Regions from separate parts of the Lacimicrobium alkaliphilum genome, predicted to be linked through region 2. Evidence: predicted binding sites of a transcription regulator. Region 2 holds the regulator's gene; each other region holds the start of a gene.
The links. The regulator FNR, encoded in region 2, switches genes on or off when oxygen is low (the NO sensors DNR and NnrR bind a similar motif). The targets are predictions, from matches to a motif close to TTGATCTAGATCAA.

Region 1: AT746_RS16060 (thymidine phosphorylase family protein) is a predicted target of FNR. The motif match lies at 2,038-2,051, and genes of this name have one in related genera.
Region 3: hemN (oxygen-independent coproporphyrinogen III oxidase) is a predicted target of FNR. The motif match lies at 5,708-5,721, and genes of this name have one in related genera.

Annotation. Positions count from the first base shown of each region.
Region 1 is NZ_CP013650.1:3,546,159-3,554,414, reverse strand. It holds gene AT746_RS16065 (ribose-phosphate diphosphokinase) at 1-454, opposite strand, end outside; gene AT746_RS16060 (thymidine phosphorylase family protein) at 451-1,959, opposite strand; gene AT746_RS16055 (DUF1289 domain-containing protein) at 2,140-2,394, shown strand; gene AT746_RS16050 (HDOD domain-containing protein) at 2,394-3,230, shown strand; gene AT746_RS16045 (PAS domain-containing protein) at 3,873-6,569, shown strand; gene AT746_RS16040 (EAL domain-containing protein) at 6,562-8,256, shown strand, end outside.
Region 2 is NZ_CP013650.1:2,123,385-2,131,640, reverse strand. It holds gene cobB (Sir2 family NAD+-dependent deacetylase) at 1-537, shown strand, start outside; gene AT746_RS09720 (LysE family translocator) at 527-1,180, shown strand; gene AT746_RS09715 (hypothetical protein) at 1,256-1,999, shown strand; gene AT746_RS09710 (glucosaminidase domain-containing protein) at 1,974-2,777, shown strand; gene AT746_RS09705 (DUF2987 domain-containing protein) at 2,774-3,430, shown strand; gene ttcA (tRNA 2-thiocytidine(32) synthetase TtcA) at 3,446-4,357, opposite strand; gene AT746_RS09695 (DUF4112 domain-containing protein) at 4,452-4,793, opposite strand; gene uspE (universal stress protein UspE) at 4,805-5,737, opposite strand; gene fnr (fumarate/nitrate reduction transcriptional regulator Fnr) at 5,858-6,589, opposite strand; gene AT746_RS09680 (sulfite exporter TauE/SafE family protein) at 6,674-7,360, opposite strand; gene ccoS (cbb3-type cytochrome oxidase assembly protein CcoS) at 7,350-7,529, opposite strand; gene AT746_RS09670 (heavy metal translocating P-type ATPase) at 7,526-8,256, opposite strand, start outside.
Region 3 is NZ_CP013650.1:4,291,331-4,299,586, forward strand. It holds gene rph (ribonuclease PH) at 146-859, shown strand; gene pyrE (orotate phosphoribosyltransferase) at 870-1,511, shown strand; gene tusA (sulfurtransferase TusA) at 1,501-1,746, shown strand; gene AT746_RS19220 (hypothetical protein) at 1,743-1,949, opposite strand; gene AT746_RS19225 (hypothetical protein) at 1,961-2,416, opposite strand; gene AT746_RS19230 (Dps family protein) at 2,584-3,051, opposite strand; gene AT746_RS19235 (hypothetical protein) at 3,192-4,232, opposite strand; gene AT746_RS19240 (metal-dependent hydrolase family protein) at 4,368-5,654, opposite strand; gene hemN (oxygen-independent coproporphyrinogen III oxidase) at 5,785-7,140, shown strand; gene AT746_RS19250 (methyl-accepting chemotaxis protein) at 7,321-8,256, shown strand, end outside.

The DNA.
Region 1 (8,256 bases), 1.4 Mb from region 2:
CCGGAGCCCCTTGCACGACCACAGAGGGCACAGTGTAAATCTGATCCAGTGAGTGATAACGGTGCAGATGGGGATCAACGGTCACCAGCCAGTCGGTATGTGCCGATAAGGCACTGGCAAAGATTCCGGAGGTAACCGCTTCACCGGGTTTAAAACGCTTATCCTGGCGCATATAGCTGAGATAGGGAACCACCACGCCAACAGAGCGGCAGCCCATTTCTCTTAATGTTTCTGTCAGAAATATCAGCGGCAGATATTTATCGTTTGGCTGACATAAATCGGCCAGCACAATGCAGTCCCGTTGTGTCACTTCGGTACAAACCCGCAGATAACTCTCGCCGTCGGGGAATAACCGGGTTTCCAGTTTGCCGGTTTCGCCGTGCAAGGCTTCAGAAAGAGCCCCTCCCAGTGGGTGCGACGGGAGACTGAATAAAACAGGAGCTGATGACATCATTGGGTTTCCTTAATACTGAAAATATCCGCCTGTTGATAATAGGCCATGGCATAGTCTAGTTCGCCCCGTGAGTTGCTGTGCAGGGTAAACAGCGGGCTGTCGGTGGTAACCAGTTGCCCGACCCTGGTATGCAGGTATAAACCGGCCGCCGGGCTTGATGGTGCGCCGGCCAGTTTAGCCAGCCTGGCCAGTTGGCGGTTATCAATAGCATTAATCATGCCGTTACGCGGGGCCTTTTCTGTTTGACGGTATTTCGCGGCTACAGGCTTTTTCAGCTCTCCCTGCGTATTGATAATACGCTGAAATTGCTGCCAGGCATTACCGTTATCGAGCAGCTCAGTGGCTTTTCTCAGCCCCTGTTCGAGCCCGCACTGCTGCGCCAGATCAAACAGATGGGCTGATAACAATAAGGCCCTGTTACGCAGATCCTGCGGTGCATCGGTCTCGTTCTGTAATACGGCGAGTACGTCTGTGGCTTCCAGTGCAGGGCCGATGCCCCGGCCTATGGGCTGACTGCCATCGGTTAACACACAGCGCACGGTCAGACCGCAGGCCTGCCCTATGCGGGTAAACAGACTGATCAGGCGCTCGGCATCGGTGTGAGTGCGGACTTTAGCTGTTTCCCCCACCGGCACATCGATAACCACATGGGTGGAGCCGGCGGCGATCTTTTTTGACAGCACCGAGGCAATCAGTTGGCCTTCGCCATCCAGATCCAGGGCTCGTTCAATACGGATCAGTAAATCATCGGTGGGGCTTAAATTAACCGCACCGCCCCAGGCGAGACAGGCGCCTGTCTCTGCCACCACGCGTCGCATATCTGACAAAGATAAATTTACATTGGCAAGGGTTTCCATGGTGTCGGCAGTACCGGCTGGAGAGGTAATAGCACGCGAGGATGTTTTTGGAATAATCAGTCCGCCAGCACTGACCACAGATACCACTATAGGGGTGGTGCGGTTACCCGGCAGGCCTCCGATACAATGTTTATCGAAAACCTCTTTATGATCCGGCCAGAGCAGGCGTTTGCCTGAATTAACCATGGCCAGGGTCAGACCTGTTATCTCGTCCATATTCAGGCGGCTGCCGGCACAGACACTCAGAAAGCTGGCAATTTCTATATCGCTGTAGCGATGATTACCAATATCCATGATGATGGCCTGCAGATCCTGTGGGCTGAGCCTGTTACCGAAGATCTTTTTCCTGACCGCTGCTAATGATGACACCACCGGGGCCTGGCTGATATCAAGGATGTCTCCTTTTTTAACCATTAGCCGTTGCATGGCGATTTTTGATAATCCGGCATAGCCTTTGGCTAATACCGGGTTATCAACAATGTTAAGGGTGGCGATAATCGACTGTCCGTCGCACTCAAGCAGCAACCTGGAGTTGGCGCTGAAACCCTCCGATTGGCAGATTTCACAGTCTTCACGCATGTAGATGACCGGCTCGTGATGGGTATTGATACCCATATCTGTGGCCTTGAGGGTATTACGCTTTTTCATTGGCTTTTATAATCATAAATCCATACTGTAACTAACATATTGATAACGCAGTATAGCGCTCTGTTCGTCATCAGGGGGTTGATATGGATCAACCGGTTTATTCCAATTGTTCTCACAGGGTATGTCTTATCGCTGTCAGGTCGTATAATGACATGGCTTTTGGCAATCAGATGAATCCGGATGCAGCAACTTGAGTTTTTCGATATTCCCAGCCCCTGTATTGGCGTCTGCCAGTCAGGTAAGACCGGGTATTGTCTGGGTTGCTATCGTTCCAGAGATGAACGGCTTTACTGGCATCAACTGGATGCAGAAGTAAAAAGGCGAATTATCAAAGCCTGCAACAGACGTAAGCGCAAGGCAGAACTGGCTGCACAGCCAAAAAATGAGCAGGCAGAAATGCAGCAGAGAAGGTTGTTTTTGGGAGGGGAAGAATAATGCGCAGTGCACAAGAAGTAGCCAGGTATGCGGGGCAGTCATTCGCTTTACCACAAAGCTGCTCGAAAATACGCAGTCTGCTTGATGATCCCAGTGCCGATGCTGCCGATATTGCCGATGTCATCGCTTTGGACCCTTCCTTAAGCTCGAAGTTATTAAAACTGGCTAATAGTGCATTATTCCGCTTTCCTGCGCAGGTTAATTCTATCACCAAGGCCGTCAATGTCATCGGGGGCGAGGCCCTGTACAACCTGGCTCTGGCTGAAACCGCCAGTTCTGCTTTCCGTCACTTTGCCAATGACGCGGTGGATGTTCGCCGCTTCTGGAAACAGAGTGTGTTTGCCGGTCTTGCTGCTAAACAATTGGCCCGGGTCAGTAAGGCCAGAGGCAGTGATGAGTATTTTGTGGCGGGATTATTACACCAGCTCAGCGAACTGGTGTTAGCAGCCCAGGAACCTGAACTGGTGGCTGAATGTGCCAAATATGACAAGAAAGAACTGCCCTGGCAGCGCCAGCAACGCCTGCTTGGCTTTACCTACACCCAGTGTTCGGCCATGATCCTGCAACAATGGCAGTTGCCCAATCAGTTCAGCTATATCATTGAGCATATGCACGATGAGGTTAAAACCGCCTGTGGCAAAGATCTGGCCATTGGTCATCTTTGCGTCAGACTGGCACTGCATATGCTTGATGCTCGGTATAAACTGGATAACCTGCTTTCGCCAGTGGCGCTGAAAAAACTGAAACTTGAATCTGCCGATGTACAGGATATTCTCAAATTTACCCAGATGGATGCCCATAAACTCCTCTCAGTGATGAATCCGGATCTTTTCTGAGGACTATTCGCAATAAAAGCGAGCCACTTTTCTCTTTGTAAAGATCTCTGGTCTGACCGATGGAAGTGGCTTGTTTAACCGTTGTTAATGTCTTGCTGCAAACCTTGCTATCAGGGTAAGTGTTACAATTTGTTGCCAGCGGTTTCTGCCGCCATTTATTAACGCCTGCTGTATATCTGCGCCCCTCTATAAGGGCTATAGTAATCATATCCATTTATATCAGAAGAGGAATGGGTTTTTATACTCAGGTATATCCAGACATTCCTGTTTTCTTACCGGCTGGCGCCTATTGTCCCGCGCTATACAGTACCCTTAGTCAATTCAATCCGGGTATTGAACCGATAATTTGGTCCATTCCAGACAGTTTGAACAAGTTGATCATTATTGAGTTGTCGCCGGCATCAAAAGGTATTCCGTCCAGCCTCAGATATCCATTGTCAGGGTGATCAATGAGCACTGTGATGAAAGGGGTTGTTGTAGACCAGCAGCAAACGAAGGATTGGTCGCGGGCGAGATGGCTCAATGTCAGAGGATAATGTGTGAAAGGACGAGTAAGGCAGATGTTCATAATCGGGAGAATCACCCTGGTTTTGGCTGTCTCATGCGCGCCATCCCATGTACTGTCAGTAAGGGGAGCGCGATATGGGCTCTAGATTAACCGCTGCCTGGTTACCTCGTTCTCATTGGTCGGGGCTGTTTGCCTCACCGGTCTGGCATCTGCTTATATTGCTGCTGATGTTGGTGGTTTTTGCGGCGGACAGCTATACCCAACTGGGTTTTGCCCATGGGATGCTGTATGCGCCGTTGATACTGCTGACGGTGACGATGCTCAACCCTAAATTCGTTGTTTATTCTGCAGCGTTGGGGATTGCACTGACTCTGGCCGGTACTTTTATTTCCCCCCCGGCTCCGGAGAGTTTCGGCATCGGATATATCTGGGCCAATCGTCTGCTGGCGGTAATCACCCTGGCCTTTATCGGCTGGCAGAGTATCCGGGTTGTGCGTTATATCGCCCATATGCAGAACGTCAGACAGTCTATACAGCGCTCCCGTAATCAACTGCGGGACCATCTCAGGTTGCTCAATATAGCCGGTGAAGTCGCTCTGTTTGGTGGCTGGTCATTGTCGCTGGAGAGTCATCAGGTTGTCTGGTCCGATGAAGTAGCCGAAATTCTCAACTTGCCTAAGGGTCACAGTCCTTCTCTGGAAGAGGCGATCAATTTTTTTCATGGCCAGGACAGACCCAGGGTCAATGACGCTATCCGCGCATGCATGGAACATGGCAAACCCTTCGATCTTGAACTCAGGATACTTAGCAGTGACAAGGAACCCAGATGGGTAAGGCTGGCAGGTCAGAAACTGCTGGCAGCACAGGGGGCCACAGCCTATATCTACGGGGCTGTGCAGGATATCAGCCGCTACAAAGATGTGGAACTGGATTTGCTGGCCAGCGAGATGCGCTTCAGGCAACTGGCCGATGCCATGCCGATGATTGTCTGGACTGCCAATAGCAAAGGACAAATAGATTTTTTCAGTAAGGATGTCACTGAACTCACCGGAGTCAGTATGGATGAACTGCTTTATGGTGATGGCTGGATACAACTGGTGCATCCTGATGATGTGAAGAGAACAGAAGAGAAATGGCAACAGGCTGTGGCTGAAAATGCCGCGCAATATCAGGATGAGTTCAGGATCCGCTATAAATCCGGAGAATATCACTGGTACCTTTCACGCAGTGTCGCCAGTAAAGATGCCTCAGGAAAGACCATTAAATGGTTTGGCAGTGCGGTTGATATTCAGGCTCAGAAAAAGATTCAGCAGAATATTCAGGATCTTGCCACTCGTTTTGAGCAGACCCTGGATCAGTTGCCCGATGGATTTCTGATCCTCACCCACAACTGGCAGGTTACCTATATCAACAAAGAAGCTGAAACACTTCTTGGACAGCAAAGCGCAGAGATGAATGGCAGAGTACTCTGGAATGTCTGCGCTTCATTGAACGGTACACAAGCCAAGGCCCATATGCTGGAAGCAGAAACCATGGACCAGCCGGTTCGTTTTGAGCATTACTTTGATGACATGGGAAAATGGCTGAGTATCAGTCTGTATCCCAGCGGTGACAGATTTAATTTAATGCTCAGAGACATTACCGAGCAGCGCAATATGGCCTTGCAACTGCAGCACGCTCAGCGGATGGAAGCTGTTGGCCAGCTTACCGGAGGGCTGGCCCATGATTTTAATAATCTTCTGACCGTGATCCAGGGCAATGCCGATCTGTTGCAGGAAGTCCTGGATGGTCAGCCTGAGTTGCTGGCTTTAGCGGAACTGATACAAAAAGCATCGTTGAAGGGGAGTCGCCTGACACAGCAACTGCTGGCTTTTGGGCGCAAACAGACACTGACGCCCGAGCCCACCAATATAAATCGTTTGTTGCTTGAATCTAAATTGCTCATCAGCCGGACATTGGGTGAACACATCAATATCCGCTTCGATCTCGACGATAAATTATGGCCTGCACTTATTGACCCGGGGCAACTGGAAGGAGCACTGCTTAATCTGGTTATCAATGCCCGTGACGCCATGCCTGATGGCGGCACGCTGACCTTAAAGACCACCAATCTGCAGTTCAGCAACCTCGATAACTCAAAATACCATGAACTGCCAGCAGGGGATTATGTCATGCTGGAAGTTGCAGACACCGGCGTTGGTATTGATCCCTGTATATTGGAACAGGTTTTTGAACCCTTTTTTACCACTAAAGGGGCGGGTAAAGGCACCGGACTGGGGCTAAGTATGGTGTTTGGTTTTACCAAGCAGTCTGGTGGCCATGTGGCGGTTGAATCAGAGTCAGAAAAGGGCACTAAAATTATGATGTATTTGCCCCGCAGCAGGGAAGAAGAGCGCGATGAACCGGAAGCAGAAGCCTTAAGGCCTGACAGCCCCAAAACTGAAGGAGTGATTCTGTTGGCAGAAGACGACCAACTGGTCAGGGAATTCGCCTCTGCCCAACTTAGGCTGGCCGGATATCAGGTGATTACCGCTGAGAATGGCCCGCAAGCATTAACATTGCTGGAGCAGAATCCTCAGGTTGACTTGTTGTTTACCGATGTGGTGATGCCCGGCGGCATGAATGGCCGGGAGCTTGCGCAGCACGCTAAAGCGCTTCGTCCGCTAGTAGGTGTGTTGTTAACAACAGGCTATGCTGACGGAGCTTTTGACAATAACCCTGAGCAGATGGAAGAACCGATACTGCATAAACCCTACCGCCGAGACAAGTTGCTGGAAGAAGTCGCAATGGCTTTGTCAGGCTCAACAGGGCAGGGGCAGGCAGATGTCTGACAAAAAGCTGTTGGTATTGGATGACGATCCGCTTATTGGGCAAACAATTACCTCTATCGCTCAGTTTTGCGATTTCAATGTGGAGCTTTGTACAACACCAGAGCGCTTTTTTGATCTCTTCTTTAGCTGGAGCCCCGATGCTATTGCACTGGACCTGATCATGCCTCAGATGGACGGCGTGGAGGTGCTGGCAGAGCTGGGCAAACTGGGGTGTCAGGCCGGTATTATTATTACCAGCGGGGTTGGCAGCCGGGTACTGGATGCCGCCAGCCGTTCGGCTCAGGACAAAGGGCTGAATATCGTCGGCACACTTGCTAAGCCCTTCTCACCAAAAATGTTCCGCAGCCTGTTAGACCGTTGCCCAAAGGTGGGTATCAGGATTAAAAGTCATCTTTCTGAGAAAGTGAGTGTCAGGCGGTTTGAACTTGCAGATTTGAGACAGGCATTGAGTGACCGGCAAATACGGGTTGCCTACCAGCCTAAGGTTAACTGTCAGAGCGGGCTGGTATCAGGTTTTGAAGCGCTGGCCCGACTGCAAATGCCGGGGCTGGGGAATATCCCTCCGGATACCTTTATTCCTCTTGCCGAGCAACATGAGTTGATCGACACGCTGACCGAGCAGGTATTTACCAGTGCCTTGCAGTGGCTCAAAGATCTGCCGGAGCAGGTTTATCAGCGGGGGGCATTACCTGGCGCAGTCACAAAGCTGAATGAGCTGACGGTTTCTGTGAATATATCGGCACGCTCACTGGGTAACAGGACAATGTTCGACAATCTGGTCACAGACTGTGAACAGGCAGACATATCGCCAAACAGGATTATTTTTGAGCTTACAGAGACCAGCACCATGGAAGAGCCATCTTATTCGCTGGATATTCTGACCCGTCTGCGAATGCAGGGTTTCAAACTGTCTATTGATGACTTTGGTACCGGGTTTTCATCAATGGTGCAGTTAGTGCGATTGCCCTTTTCAGAGATGAAAATTGACAAGTCTTTTGTGATGACGGTGCCGATCTCCGAAGAGTCCCGGGCCGTGACACGCTCCATTGCAGAACTGGGGCAAAGCCTGAACTTGCAGGTGACGGCAGAGGGCGTTGAGGATCAGCAAACCCTGGATTTTCTCAACAGGGTTGGTTGCCAGCAGGCGCAGGGCTTTTTCATTTCACGGGCGATTGAATCATACAATGTGGCAGATTGGTTTGTCCGGCATCTGCAACAGTGGGATTTACGCCGTACCGATGCGCTGACCAAGCTCAGGCTGCTGGACACCGCCGAAGAAGAACAGTTTGATCGCCATACCCGTCTGGCTAAGCGTCTTTTTAATGTCCCTATTGCATTAGTCTCTCTGGTGGATAAGAACCGACAGTGGTTTAAATCACATCAGGGGCTGGATGCCAGGCAAACATCACGAGCCTCATCCTTCTGTACCCATACCATTTTATCTGACAGACCGCTGGTGATTGAAGATGCGCAAAGGGATGACAGGTTCGCGAGCAACGAACTGGTAACCGGCGCGCCTGATATCCGCTTTTATGCGGGCACCCCCCTCAGAGCCAGTGACGGCCAGCATATCGGTACGCTATGTATTATTGATACCCAGCCTCGCCAATTAGCAGAGGAAAAACAGCAGTTGTTACAGGATATCGGACTGTTGGTGGAAAAAGAGATCCATACCAATGTCAGGGCG
Region 2 (8,256 bases):
GCGCAACTAGCCGAACCGGCAATTCAGCCCAATCCCGCCCACCTGGCACTGGCCGAACTGGAAAAAGCCTGTTCGGGGGAGTTTTTACTGGTGACACAGAATGTCGATGATCTGCATCAGCGTGCAGGCACCCGTAATATTATTCCCATGCATGGCCAGCTCAGGCAAGCCAGATGTCTGCGTTCAGGAGAAGTAACAGAGATCGTCACTGATCTGGATGCCAGTAATCGGTGTGACTGCTGTCAGCCACCTGCGCCAATGCGCCCGAATATTGTCTGGTTCGGTGAGATCCCTCTGCAGATGGACAGAATCCAACAGGCTCTTTGCCAGGCAGATCTGTTTATCGCCATAGGGACATCCGGACAGGTTTACCCTGCGGCCGGTTTTGCGGCACTTGCCGCTGAATGTGGTGCTCACACCGTTGAACTGAATCTTGAGAAAACCGGTGGCACCTTTGAGCAGGGTTTTTACGGAAAAGCAACCGAAGTCGTGCCAGATTTTATCAACAGGTTATTGGGAGGCGCTGATGTTGGCTGACTTTCATCCATACTGGCTGGAATTTATCACCATAGCCAGTGTCCATCTGCTCGCGGTGGCCAGTCCGGGACCAGACTTTGCCATTGTGGTTCGCCACAGTATTCGCTTTGGTCGTCGGGCGGCTATTGTCACCAGCCTTGGTGTTGGTACGGCAATCCTGCTGCATGTTGCCTATTCCATGCTGGGGATTGGCCTGCTGATCCAAACCACGCCCTGGTTATTTACTGCGCTGAGCTATCTGGCCGCCATCTATCTGGGTTACCTCGGCATTATGGCGCTGAGAAGTCGCCTTCAACAGGCCGAACCAGGCGTAAATCAAAAGGGCGCAGAAGGGACAGCATTGTCGGACAAGAAAGCCTTTGTGGTAGGTTTTGTAACCAATGGACTGAACCCCAAGGCGACGCTGTTTTTTCTGTCGTTATTTGCCGTAGCCATCTCGGCGCAGACACCGATACAGATCAAGCTTTTCTATGGCGCCTATCTGGCACTGGCCACTGCTTTGTGGTTTGTCAGCCTGTCTTTTTTGCTCAGTACCCCCAGAATCAGACAGTTTCTCACTCAACAAGGCTACTGGTTTGACCGTCTGATGGGAGTGCTGTTGATTGCACTGGCCCTGAGATTGATTTTCCCCGGTGAAGGCTGACATCTTTACTGTCTTCACACATGATAAAGCTGATAAAATGTCAGATGATTCACTTTAAAGTATTGGACAGGTTGCGTGCAGGAAAACAAAAAACTTGAGTTAGGCGGTACCATGAGCAAGGCCCTTAACGGGGAATTCATAGTGGATTTGCAGGCAGTACTGAAAGAAGGCTGGAACATCACCCAGGTCACCAAATGGTCACTGGTTCAGGCCCTGATGATGGTTTTTGCGTTGGTATTGCTGGTGGTGCTGATCAGTTTTAATCTGATCCAAAATCAGGGCGGCGACATACTGGATCCAAATATTCAGTTTTATGTGGAGCTGCTGATTACCCTGATAACTGCACCATTGATTACGGGCTTGTTGATGATGGGCGTCAATCACAGTATTGGCGGTGTATCCAGACCCTCTCATCTGTTTCACTTCGTTCCCCGGACTCTGGTGCTGGGGCTGGCAACCCTGATGGTCAGCCTGTTGGTCAATCTGGGGCTGATGCTGCTGGTGGTGCCAGGGTTATACCTGATGATAGCCTGCAGTTTCACGCTGCCACTGATTGTTGAAAAGGGGCTGTCTCCCTGGCGTGCCATATATACTTCGGTGCGGGTTGTCAGCCATAAATGGCCGCAATTTGTCATGCTATATCTGCTCTTCGCGGTGCTCTTTATGTTGGTGGTTGCCACTTTGGGTATCGCCCTGATATGGGTAGGCCCACTGTATTACAATGTTAAGGGTGTGCTATACAGGGATATCTTCGGCATTGCCGTACGCTTTAAACCTGAGAAGGGAGAAAACAATGCAGAATCCATATTCTATGCGTAAAACCCCGCTTCAGATCGGTCTTCGCATACTGTTTCTGGTTTGCGTTTTAGTAGCGCTGATTTATCCTTTTTTACAACGGGAACCCGAGTACGGCGTGCCTGTGCCGGAGGAAATGTCTCATCCTATCCCGGATTTCGCGGATATTGAAAATATTCCGGCTAAGAAACAGGCTTTTTTTGACTATTTACGCCCTGCGGTGAAATACCATAATCAGATTATCCTGAAGGAGCGCGCGTTGTTGCAGGCCCTGCAACAGAAAGTGGCCAGTAACGAAAGCCTGAGCAAAGTGCAAAAGCGCAAGCTGGCTAAAATAGCCAGGAAATACGGCCTGGACGAGGCGCCGCGTGATAGCAGGGACTTCAGTCGCTTGCTGCGCCGGGTAGATATCGTGCCGCTGGAGCTGGTGCTGGCTCAGGCGGCCAATGAGTCTGCCTGGGGAACATCCCGATTTGCCCGCAAAGGCTATAACTTTTTTGGCATGTGGTGCTTCCGTCGCGGTTGTGGCTTTGTTCCCAGTGCCCGGGACGATGATGCCGCTCACGAAGTGGCAAAATTCCGCGATCTTTCCCATGCAGTCAGTGCTTATCTGCGCAATATCAATACCCATTACGCCTATAGCGAGCTGCGGGGTATTCGCGCCACATTACGCAATAATCAGCAGCAGATCGCTGCCGAGCCACTGGCACAGGGGCTCATGAGCTACTCAGAACGCGGCCAGGATTATATTGATGAGCTACTGGAAATGATTAGATTTAACCGCAAGTATATTGGCGCATGATAAAGCAAGCTATCATCCTGACCGCCCTTGGCTGGCTATGTGCAATGCCGATACAGGCAGATACACTCGAACTTGATTATGGCAGCCTGTACAGTCATACGCGAAAGCTGGATGCTGAAACTATGCCTGCGCTGCAATTCGCCTTTGGCTTTGCGCACCGGCAACAAAAGCGGCTCTGTAACATCAATGAGGCATTTATCCATACCCAGAAACAGAATATCGCCCTGAAGGTAACTCCCGAAAACCGCTTTACTGTGCCATCTGAGCAGGCACTGAAATTGGCCAGGGCGGTAGTCAATATTGAACTGGATGATATGGCCGATGATTGTGATATGTCGGTGCAACTGGAAACCACAGCAGAACATCTTAAATCTGATTACCCGTTGCACGAATTGCAGTCATTGCAGCGTCAGTACATGGCATTCTTCGACCAAATGGGTGGCTTTATGTCGTTTCTGATGCCAGAGGTGCGGGGTCTGATCATTCACTTTGCTCAGCAACCGGCGCAACAAGCTAAAATCGATGGTGGGATAGCACTGCCGGATATCAGCGACAATCAGTTGCGCCTGAGCAATCAATGGTTGGAGCAACAGAATGAGGCAGAACTGCAGTTGCCGGCCAAACCCATGCGTATTGTGGCCTGGGTTGAATAACAGATGAAATCTGACTTAACTCAGATTAATCACCTGCACTGCGGGAGCCATATCAGAAGCTGAAGAATCCGTCACCATCGGTTCAGGCTGATCAAAAGCAATATCGCCATCGGCAAAGGGGCTGTCCTGTGTCTGCAGACCCGCAAAATCAAACAGTCTGTTATCTGCCAGGTGTGAAGGCGTCACGCTTTGCAGTGCTCTGGCCATATTTTCAATCCTGCCGGGGTACTGTTTATCCCACTGCTGTAACATCTGCTTGATGACTTTACGTTGCAGATTCTCCTGTGAGCCACACAGATTACAGGGGATGATAGGAAACTGCATGTGCTGTGAATAACGATCTATGTCCTTTTCAGCACAATAGGCCAACGGCCGGATGACCATTTGTTTGCCATCATCACTGACCAGTTTTGGCGGCATGGATTTGAGCTTGCCACCATAAAACATATTCAGCAGCAGGGTTTCGAGCATATCGTCACGATGGTGACCAAGAGCAATCTTCGTTGCCCTGAGCTCTGTCGCCGTACGATATAAAATGCCGCGACGCAGTCTGGAGCACAACGAACAGGTGGTTTTACCTTCCGGGATCTTGTCTTTGACGATGGAGTAGGTATCTTCGGTCACTATCTTATAGTTAACGCCAAGCTGGCTCAGATATTCGGGCAGTACGTGGGCAGGAAAACCGGGCTGTTTCTGATCCAGATTGACCGCAATCAGCTCAAATTTGACCGGTGCAATGCGTTGCAGATACAACAAAATATCAAGCAGCGTGTAACTGTCTTTGCCTCCTGACAGGCAGACCATAATGCGGTCGCCATCTTCGATCATATTAAAATCTTCAATAGCCTTACCCACACCCCTGCGCAGGCGCTTTTGCAGCTTGTTAAAGCCGTATTTTTGTTTGGCTGTCAGCCCGGATAATTCCATCAGTATCTGCCCGGTAAAAATCAGGCGGCGATTATAACGAAATAAACCTGAGGGAGCTATTCGGCTGCTGGGCAATTATCTATGCGGATTGGTGCTACTGTTGTTGCCACCAGCTTTCTATCAACCGGAAGTTTGCCTGATTGGCCTTAAACAGCAGGTCGAACAGATCACCGATAACAGGCACTGAGCCTATAAGCAGATCGAGGAGAATATTGAACAGCATACGTGTCTGCATACTAAAGGGTACGCCCAATTGTCTGCCCAGCCAGAATATTCTCAGTGCAGGCAATAGCATAATTGCATCACCCAAAAAAGGTACCAGCCCAACCAGCGAGTCCAGTCCGAAGCGAATACCTAAAATTGAAAACCTGCTGTCTGTCAGCTCGGCCCAGTATTGCGCCGCTTTCAGCTCAGCAGGATATGCCTTCTGCGCCAATGACAGAGCCCTTATTTTTGCATCGGACTGATAAAGCCTTCCGGTTTCAGGGTCAATACATCGCAATCCAGTGCATCAATAACATGCTCGGCAGTGTTGCCAATCAGCGCCGCAGAAATACCATGACGGCCAACAGTGCCAAGCACCACAAGCTCAGCATCGATCTTTTTGGCAATGGAAGGGATCACGTCTTCCGGCAGACCTTCTTTGACGAAACAGTGTTCATCTGCCACGCCGTGGGTGCTGGCAAATGTCTGCATAGACTCGATATGATGCTTTTTCACCGATTCATTAAAATCGGAAGGATCAAACTCAGGGATCTCTACGGCAATATTTACCGGCGTACCGGGGTAGGAATTAACCAGATTAACCTGGCCCTTGAGGGTTCGGGCAAACGCCAGGGCTGTATGGGTCACCTGCTGGTTCAGTGACTGGTGATCCTTATCCTCTGTGCCCACATTGACCGCAGCAAGAATGTTACCTTGTTCGGGCCAGTCATGTTCTTTAACTAACAATACAGGTACAGGTGCTTTACGCATCAGATGCCAGTCAGTAGGCGTGAAAATGACCGATTTCAGGCCACCATGCTCATGAGTGCCCTTAACAACCAAATCATAATGGTTGTCGATCACCTCATAGATGATGCTCTCATAAGGGCGGTTATGCCAGACCACCTTGGCATCAATGGCGATATCCTTGTCTTTTACCTGAGCGTTGACCAGTTCCGTCAGCCATTCAGTTCTGTCATCCACCACGGCCTGGCGCATGGTTTCACGCTCATCAACCGATAACATGGTGGTCATTTCGTAGGAAAAATCATAGATAGACAGAAAGGCCGTAATACTGGCACCGGTCTTTTGTGCGATTAACAGGGCCCGATTCAGCGCTTTTTGTTTTTCCGTCGTCGGATCGATAACAACCAACAGTTTCTTGTAATTGACCATCTTCTGTCCCTTTTCAGTAAAGATGTTATAAGCCTATGTACAATCTAACTTTTTTTCCAATCTATCAGGTAAAAAACGGAGTCATTTTTGTTTCAGATCAAGGTTTAGTAACCCTGCCTGCTAATCTTTACCAGCTAATACCGGACTTTCTAATGCTTCTTTAAGTAATTCCGGCTTTAACAGCGTAATAAACTTACCATCCACCTGGATCATACCCAGCTTCTGAAAGCGGGTAAGCAGTCGACTGATGGTTTCTACTGTCAGTCCCAGATAGTTACCAATCTCAGCCCGGGTCATACTGAGCCTGAACTGAGTGGCAGAGAATCCACGCTGATGGTAGCGATTTGCCAGTTGTGTCAGGAAATAGGCCAGTCGCTGATGGGCCGTGCGTTTGTTCAGCAGTAACAACATGTCCTGATCCGACTGAATTTCGTTACTCATCATTCGCATGACCTGCTGTCTCAGTCGTGGCAGATCGCCGGACAACTGCTCAAGAGTCTGAAACGGGATCTCACACACCATTGAGGTTTCCAATGCCTGTGCGGCTGTCTTGTGAACCTTGTTGTTGATTGAATCAAAACCAATAATATCGCCGGGCAGATGGAAGGCCGTTATCTGTTCCTCTCCGTCACTGGCAAGGGCGTAGCTCTTAAACGAGCCTGAACGTACCGCAAATAAACTTCCCAGAGGATCACCGGACTGAAATAATTTGTCATTTTTCTGAAAAGGCCGTTTGCGCTGAATTATATTATCCAGTTTGTCCAGCTCACTACTGTTCAGGGTAAACGGCAGACAGAGCTGGCTGATACTACAATTCTGGCAACTGATGGCACATTCGCGATGCTGATTCATAAGGCGACTAAAGCTCTCAATAAATAAACTATTCCTGTATCAGCTTAGCATTAACTTGATACTGTTCACCAGCAGACTAAGGTCTTATCGCACGTATGTCTCAATTTGCCCCGCAAATTGGTTCAACAACATATACAGGCCAAAACCCAGCAGGCACAGGGCAATGATTTTTTTAGTCAGCCTGTGGCTCAGTAAGGGCTTAAGCTTATGGCTGACCACGCCGAGACTGATCAGCGCCGGCAGGGTGCCCAGCCCGAACAGGGCCATCACCATCGCACCGTTGAATGCGCTGCCGCTGGCCAGGCTCCAGGATAAGGTTGAATACACCAGGCCACAGGGTAGCCAGCCCCAGATAATGCCATAGGGCAGGGCTGCCAGTGGATGCTTAAAAGGCAGAAACTTTTTTGACAGCGGCACCAGCGGTTTCCAGATTTTGCCACCAAGCCTTTCAAGGATCGCCAGCCCCCTCCACCAGTCACCGATATAGAGTCCCAACGCAATAAGAAAAAGGCCACCGAACAGATTCAGTACCACCAGGCCATGACTCACCTGGTGAGAGAATATCGCCCCCAAACTGCCAGTCACTGCACCGGCGATGCTGTAACTAAAGATTCGCCCGGCATGGTAGCTCAACATGTAGGGCAGGGCAGACTTTTGTACAGGAATGGAGAAGGTCAGGGCACCAACGATACCGCCACACATGGCCACACAATGAACACTGCCGGCCATGCCAATCAGCAAGGCCGCCAGCCACAGCGACTCAGCGTTCATTTTGGTTGTTATCCTTATCGGCTTCTGGTTTGTCCTCATCAAACAGAATGCTAGTACCGTGACGTTCGAGATCTTCAAATTGGCCGGATTTAACCGCCCAGAAAAATACCACCACGGCCAGGGTGACCAGCAGGATAGCTATGGGGATCAGGATATAGAGAATGCTCACGAACGCGGCCCTTTATTTAATAATCGCACAGAGTTAGCTACCACCAGTATCGAGCTCAGGGACATGCCGATGACCCCCATCCAGGGAGTAAGATAGCCTGCCACTGCCAGGGGCAACACCGCCATATTGTAACCTAAGGCCCAGCACATATTCTGGATGATTTTGCGCCGTGTGAGTCTGGCCATAGCAAAGAGCTCCGGCAGCAGGGCCAGACTCGGTGTAACCAGAATAATATCGGCTGCATTCTTAGCCAGATCTGTGGCTCCACCAACGGCGACGGAGACATCGGCGGCAGCCATCACCGGCGTATCATTGATACCGTCTCCGATCATCATCACCGACTTACCCTGTTTCTGCAATGCCTGCAATTTCTGCAGCTTCTGCTCTGGAGAGCACTGGGCATAATACTCATCGATAGTCAGTTCATTGGCTATCCTGCGTACGTTTTCTTCGGCATCACCGCTGATAATAACCCGCTCATAAGAACTAAGCCGATTGAGCGTCTCTGTTGCATCCTCTCTGAGGCTGTCTGTCACCGTAAAGGCCGCCAGCAATTGGTTTCCGTTTTCCAGAAATACATTACAACCCTGCAGATCTTCAGGTACCTTGTTACGTATCAGTCTGGCACTCCCCAATCGGTAGCCTGTGCCGTTAACCGTTGCGCACAGGCCGTATCCCGGCCTGACTTCCACATCACTGACCTGTTCCGTTGTCGGGGCATCAAATG
Region 3 (8,256 bases), 2.2 Mb from region 2:
GCCAGTATAACCTATTGACAACAGAGTGACAGATACTGGCTAATCAGAACGCTTCCTGTTTTTGACATGCTGTTGCGAAACTGACACTTAAGGGTTACTTGGGTATAATGCCCGCCAATTCGACCTCAATATCAAGGATTCCAGTATGCGTCCAAGTGGCAGAACCGCTAGTCAGATTCGCCCAGTAACTATTACCCGCCAGTTCACCCAGCATGCGGAAGGATCCGTACTGATTGAATTTGGTAATACCAAAGTTATTTGTACCGCTACCGTGGAAGAAGGTGTGCCACGTTTTATGAAGGGTCAGGGAAAGGGCTGGGTAACAGCAGAATACAGCATGCTGCCCCGTTCGACTCACACCCGCAGCCAACGCGAGGCGGCACGCGGTAAACAAGGTGGCCGTACGCTGGAAATTCAGCGACTGATCGCCAGAGCATTGCGCGGAGCGGTGGATCTGAAGCTGCTTGGTGAGAACACGGTGATCATCGATTGTGATGTGATCCAGGCCGATGGCGGTACCCGCACTGCATCTATAACCGGTGGCTGTGTGGCACTGATGGATGCCCTGACCTGGATGCGTAGCAAAGGCCTGATTAAGGCTAACCCGATGAAATATATGATTGCTGCAATTTCTGTCGGCATCTACAAGGGCACGCCCATTGCTGATCTGGAGTATCTGGAAGACTCGGCTGCGGAAACCGACATGAACGTGGTAATGGCGGATTCGGGCCAGTTGATTGAAGTTCAGGGTACTGCCGAAGAGGCGCCCTTTAGCTTCGATGAATTACAGGAGATGATGGAGTTGTCGAAACACGCCCTGCGTGAGCTGTTTGATATTCAGCGCGCCGCCTTAAACTGAGGTTGTAACCATGCAGGACTATCAGCACGCTTTTATCGAATTTGCCCTTGAAAGAAAGGTACTTAGATTCGGTCAGTTTACCCTCAAATCAGGTCGCACCAGCCCCTACTTTTTTAATGCCGGGTTGTTTAATACCGGTATGGATCTGGCGCGTCTGGGGCAGTTTTACGCCGCGGCATTGCAAGACTCAGGTATCGATTACGATCTGCTGTTTGGCCCTGCCTACAAAGGTATTCCTATTGCTACCACCACTGCAGTGGCGCTGGCAGACAAATATGGTATCGACAAGCCCTATTGCTTTAACCGTAAAGAAGCCAAAACCCATGGTGAAGGTGGCAATCTGGTGGGCAGCCCTCTCAAGGGCAAAGTCATGCTGGTGGATGATGTGATCACTGCCGGTACTGCTATCAGGGAGTCGATGCAGATTATTCAGGAAAATGGCGCCAGTCTCGCCGGCGTGCTGATCGCCCTGGATCGTCAGGAGAAAGGTAAAGGCGAGCTTTCAGCCATTCAGGAAGTGGAGCAGGATTTCTCAACCAAAGTGATCTCCATTGTCAGCCTGTCAGATTTGATTCAGTACCTTGAACAACGGTCTGACATGCAAGATCATCTGGCGGCCATTTCTGCCTACCGTGATCAGTATGGCATCTGATTTCGACCAGGCCGATCATCAACTGGATACCCTGGGCCTGCGTTGCCCGGAACCAGTGATGATGGTGCGGTTGCAGATCCGTAATATGCAGGATGGTGAGACCTTGCTGGTGGTGGCGGATGATCCCGCCACTACCCGTGACATCCCCGGTTTCTGCCGTTTTATGGAGCACCGGCTGTTACATAGTGATACGAATTCAGTGCCTTATCGTTATCTTATTCAAAAAGGGCTCTAGGCTGAGTTTGCCACACAACCTAATATCAACCGCTTGAGTCTACAGGCACTGTTCTGATCCCGGCAATGCAGGTCTTCTGCGTGCAGCTGATGGCGGCTCAACAGCCTCAGCAGCGTATCCTGATGAATACTCAGATTCAGAAAGGCTTCCTGCTCTGCACCATGATCCGTCGTCTGCTGCCTGGCTGCAGTCCTGGAATTCATACCTTATCTCCTTAGTGTCTGGTGGCATTGACTGGTAATGCTGAGGGAGTAGCTGAACCTTTGTCCTGCCAGAAAGCCCGCATCCGCTCGCTGATCAAAGCAATACATTTAAACAGAGTTTTTAACCTGGTATTGTCTTCTGCCATCAATTCTTTATTCAGCCGCTGATAACATAAGTGCAGAATATGCAGAGATCTGTCATTGTTGTTCAGTTCATCCAGAGTACTGCTGAGTAAGATGGCCGCGGAGGTAAAACTGATAATAGGGTACAAGGTGTGTGGATTCCTGTTCAGAAGAATCTCTGCGGCCTCAAAGGCACCACCGGCATAAACCACTGCTTGAGACCAGGCCTGGTACTTACGATGGTGTTGGGTGGCGCCAAGACACTGGTAGAAGTGGGATCGTGCGAACTCCGGATGATTGTTCAGCCAGTATCGGTGGAAAGGACAAAGAAAACGGGTTTGCATATCAGGCTCCTTGAAATGCATTATTCACCGCTTCAAGTTTACCCAGATGATAATGATTATCAATAACAAATGTAAATTAAATTGGATTCCCCCGTTTTGGCCAATAAAAAGCCGACCCAGAGGTCGGCTTTGTTTTATCCGGCAAATTTTATCGATTCACCTTAATGTTACTGCATGGCTCTTAGCATCCAGGCTGTTTTTTCATGGATGCGCATGCGATCTGAAACCAGTGCTGCGGTGGACTCATCATCGGCTTTCTGTGCCAGCTTAAGCACCTCACGACAGGTTTTAACCACCTGTTCATGACTCTTGGTGAGGATCTCTACCATGGCTCCGGCTCCGGGAACATCTTCTACTTCTTCGATTGAGCTCAGCTTGGCAAATGCCTTGTAAGTACCAGGAGCGATAACACCCAGCGTACGTATACGTTCAGCAAGATCGTCTACCGCCTCTGCCAGTTCAATGTAATGTTCTTCGAACATCAGATGCAGTTCACGAAACTGCGGTCCGGTCACGTTCCAGTGAAAATTATGAGTTTGCAGGTACAGGGTGTAGGAATCCGCCAGCAGACGTTTCAGCCCCTCGGCAATATCCTGTCTGTCCTGTGTTGTGATACCAATATCTATCTTACTCATTTAAGTCTCCTTTTTTGCGGGACATCTGAATCCAGTATCTCAACCTTCTGCCTGTATGGCTAATAAATCATAGCAATAGACTTAATCGCTTTTTTAAATCGGCCAGCCGGAATTTGGGCTAAAACCTAATTAAGTCAGACTCACAACCTTCTCAGATTGGAGATAAATATCGACTCACCGGGCACCGACATACGGGGTAATGCCTGTTTTACAAAATCCAGCGCAAACCGGGAAGGAAAAGTCGTAGTAAACTTAACGATCTTATCTTCCTGCACAAAAAAGAAATAAGAGGCATAAAAAGGTTCCAGGCCATCCTTTTCTATTTTGGCATCCAGATAATAACCGCTGAATTCTTTATCCATCATGTTCCAGCTAAGCACAATATCTTCGGTCATATGCAGGGGGGGCAGATTCAGATCGGTGGCGAAGTCTGTAAGATTGTCCCGCAGCTTTTCTGTTTCTTCCTCCAATATGGCTTCGGTATTGCCTATATCACTGGTAGGAATGGGATAAACTGAGACTTCAATTTTATCGTTGCTGTAGGACGGATCCCGGTAGGTTAAGGTAGAGCCTTCCAGAGGATCGTTATAAATACGTCTCTCACTCAAAGAGAAATTGGAAACCTGCTGAGGTGCCTTGAGATCATCTTCATAATCTTCAGACTTCAGATTCTGGGCCAGAAAACCTGGGCTAAAGGCTTTTTGTTTCAGGGCATCCTGTAAAAACTGACTGACCAGCTCTCCGGCAAAGGCCGCATCATTGCGCTCACCCGAACGGGAGATTTTGTATTCATACTTCTTCAGAGGCAGACCACGCCAGGTAAGGGTAAAACGAGCCTGCATCTTGTTGCGGTTTTCCCGGTAACTAAGGCTGGTAATCAGCAGTTCGTAGTCTGCGCCAGCTTGTTCAGAAATAACCACAGGAAACAGAGCGGTCTGCTGCAGGCTTTGCTGGAATAATTTCACATCAAGTGCATTTACAGCGCAGTTCTGGTGAGCGGGTTTGCGCTCACAGACTTTTTGCATATCCGGTGCCGTTGACTGCAAAAAGACACCCAACGCTGGCAGTTCCTTTTCGTTGGCAATCGGCGGCATCTGTGTCTGCTCAGAGGTCGAGCTACAGGCTGCCGTCAGCAACGCCAGCAAAGGCACGAGATATTTTATAGGGGAAAATGATTTCATCCTTGAGCCTCGGGTGATAAATCGGTGATGAAGTTTAGACTAACCTGTTGAACAAATATACTACAGATAAGCGCCTCGCGTAATAATAAGCGTTATTCCATTAACGCTTATTTAGCGCTCAGAGGGTACAAAGGATCAATTCAGTTTAATAACCTGGCCGTCTTTCATAACAAAACTGATATGAGTCATCAGGTTAATATCCTCAAGGGGATCACCTTCCACTGCGACCAGATCGGCAAGCTTACCCTTTTCTACTGTACCCAGGTTGTCCTGGGCACCGAGCAGTCTGGCGGCATGATAGGTGGCTGCGCGGATCGCTTCGATAGCAGGCATGCCGGCTTCTGTCATGAGCCTGAACTCCTGGCCGTTATCCCCATGGGCAGACACACCGGAATCGGTGCCAAAAGCAATGTTCACCCCCGCCTTGTAAGCACGAGCAAAGGTTTCTTTAATCAGCGGACCAATAGCGGCAGCCTTGGGACGAACCAGATCCGGAAAGAATCCGTCAATTTTTGCTTTTTCAGCAACCCAGGCACCGGCTAAAACGGTTGGCACATAATAGGTTCCATGTTTTTTCATCAGTGCGAAGACCTCATCATCCATATAGGTACCGTGTTCAATGGAATCCACACCGGCCTTTATCGCACGAATCATGCCTTCCTTACCATGAGCATGCACTGCGACTTTCATCTCATAATCTTTGGCAGTATTTACGATGGCTTGCAGCTCATCGGTCATAAACTGCGGGTTTTGCCCGCTTTTGGCGACACTCAGTACACCGCCGGTGGCGGTGATTTTAATCAGATCCGCACCGTCTTTATATCGCTGTCTTACGGCCTTTCTGGCGTCGGCAACGCCATTGACTACGCCTTCCTGAGGACCGGGATCACCCATCAACACTTTGGCTCTGCCGTTCGTGGGGTCGGCATGGCCTCCTGTAGTGGCAATGGATTTGGCGGCAGTATAAATACGGGGGCCCTGCACCAGCCCTTTCTCGATAGCCTTTCTAAGCGCAACAGATTCATTGTAACTGTCGCCGAGATTGCGGATGGTGGTAAATCCGGCCTGCAGGGTTTTACCGGCAAAATGTACTGCCTTAAAGCTGTAATCCGCTTCATTGAGCGTAAAGCGCTCCATATAGGCGCCGGGGCCCTGTTGTGAGCTGATATGGGTATGCATATCAATAAGGCCCGGCATCAGTGTACTGTCTGAGAGGTCTATCAGTCGATCATCTTCTCCGGCTCTGGTAAAACCTTTTTGAATATCAGTAATGCGGTTTTCGTCGACAATGACGGTGACCTTTTCCATCACCTTATTGTCAGTGGCGGTGATCAGTTTGCCAGCGTGAATATAGGTAGCGGCCTGGATGCCGAGACTGGTCGACAGCAATGCTGCGCCAAGAATAAGAGGAGTGTTTTTCATATTGTTTTTCTCATTGTCTGTTTTGTGGTTCCCGCCTCACATTAGGCCAGTTGTTGTGCCAGATCAAAGTCCGTTGTCGCAGTAATAGGTAGAATCAGGGCATTTCAACAGTTCAGAGGGTGATGTACCGATGCCAGCAGTTAAGGGGCAGCTTTTAGACAAATATAATCTGAGTGGCCCCCGATATACCTCCTACCCAACGGCGTTACAGTTGGGAGAGTTTGAGCCGGCCCTGCTGGTACAAAAATGCCACGATTCTGAAGCCGGGGCCTTGTCTCTGTATCTGCACGTTCCTTTTTGTCATTCCCTTTGTTACTACTGTGGCTGCAATAAGATCATTACCCGCCAGACGCATAAGGCCGAGGCCTATCTGGGTTATCTGATGCGTGAAATCAGTGAACGCAGTCAGATGTTTACTGCCAAAGCCGTAACCCAAATACACTTTGGTGGTGGTACACCCACTTATCTCAGTGACGAGCAGTTCACAAGGCTGATGGCGCATATCAGACAGGCGTTCAGGGTTAAGGACGATGCCGAAATCAGCGTGGAAATTGATCCGCGGCAAATGGCGTTGCACAGAGTACCGCACCTTTACCAACTGGGATTTAACCGTCTTAGTATTGGTGTGCAGGATTTTAACCAACAGGTGCAACAAGCGGTCAATCGGGTACAGGATGAGTCGCATATTTATGCGTTGGTGAAACGAGCCAGGGAGGTGGGCTTTGCATCTGTGAGCCTGGATCTTATCTATGGATTACCTCACCAGACACCGCAGAGCTTTGCCGAAACAGTGGACAAAGTTCTTCAGATACGCCCAGACAGGCTCTCAGTGTTCAATTATGCCCATATGCCCGATAAGTTTGCCGCCCAGCGTCGCATCGATGAAAATGCGCTGCCGGACAGCGCTGCGCGCACGGCTATATTTGCTAAGGCCAGCGCCATGTTATGCGCGCAGGGTTATCTTTGTATTGGTATGGATCACTTTGCCCTGCAGGATGATGAACTGGCTAAAGCACAGCGGGATGGCTGTTTGCACCGGAATTTTCAGGGGTATACCACTCAGGGAGAGTGTGACTTGCTGGGCCTGGGTGTTTCTGCCATCAGCCAGATAAATGGTCTGATCGTACAAAACGAGAAAGATCTCAAGAGTTATTACCGGGCCATGGACAATGCCGGACAGGCGACGGCAAAGGGCTATGTACTCAGTGATGACGACAAGTTAAGAGCGGAAGTCATCAAGCAATTGATTTGTCATTTCCGGTTGTCGTTCGCGAGCATTGAGCAAACTTTTAATATTCGTTTCGACCAGTACTTTAATCCAGAACTCCAGCGTCTGAAACAGATGGTCACAGATGGCTTACTGGTCATGTCCGACAAAGGCATAAAAGTTACAGAGACTGGTCGTGGTCTGATTCGGGCTATCTGTATGCAGTTTGATCGTTACCTTCCGCTGTCGCGACAGCAGGCTTTCTCGCGGATTATATAGGCAGTGCACCCATCCTGGTCTGGTATTCCATCCACATTGCTCTTCATTCAGCAACTTCTATGACAGCGAACCTGGAATAGCTGTCAATAGTCGCACATCCGTTGTTAACTCAATGGCTTAGCGTAAATTTTTGCTATGCTATGGGGCTGAGTTGATAACTTACCGTAGCAGAAGGCCCCTATGCGTCGTAACCAGTCCGTGATTAACGAAGAAGTACAATTTTCAGACCAGGAAGAGTTGGTCTCTACCACTGATTTGCGTGGCATTGTTACCTATGCCAACGATGCCTTTTGCAGGGTCGCCGGGTATGACAGGGACGAACTGTTGGGCAAGAATCATAATCTGGTACGTCATCCGGATATGCCTAAGCAGGCCTTTAAGGATCTTTGGGATAAGCTTAATCAGGGCCAGGCCTGGCGGGGTATGGTTAAAAACCGTTGTAAGGATGGGCGGTACTATTGGGTTGATGCTTACGTGACTCCGGTTTACCAGAATAATGACAAGGTTGGCTATCAGTCGGTACGGGTCAAGCCGCAAAGGGATATGGTGCAACGGGCTGAGCAGGCCTATCAGGCTATTAACAGCGGCAAGTTTAAGGCCGGCGAATTTGCAGTAAATCAGAAATACCTGCTATCCGCTGTCGTAACCTTACTATCATCAGCATTGATCTTCTGGTTTGGCGGGCTGTGGAGTGGTTTGCTGAGTCTGGCGCTGGTGGCTGCGCTGAGCGGGATATTCTGGCCAGAGATTATCAAATTTCCGGTGCAGGCTGAGACACTCAGACTGAAATACGACAGTATCAGCCGGTTTGTCTACAGTGGTAAGGGCAGCCCCGGTGTGTTTGATTTCCATCTGGGCCTCGGCAAGGCGAGGTTGCGCACAGTGCTCGGTCGTATGCAGGACGCTTCAGGCAGCCTGGTGGGTGTGGCAACACAAACCAGCCACTCTGCCCATACTACTGCCGAGGGTATAGAACAGCAGAAATTCGAGGTGCAGCAGATTGCTACGGCTATTACGCAAATGGCGGCCACCAGTCAGGAAATCGCCAGAAATACCGTAGAGACCTCCGGCAAAGTCAGAAATGCCAACGATCTCTGTGCCGGAGCCAAAGACAGT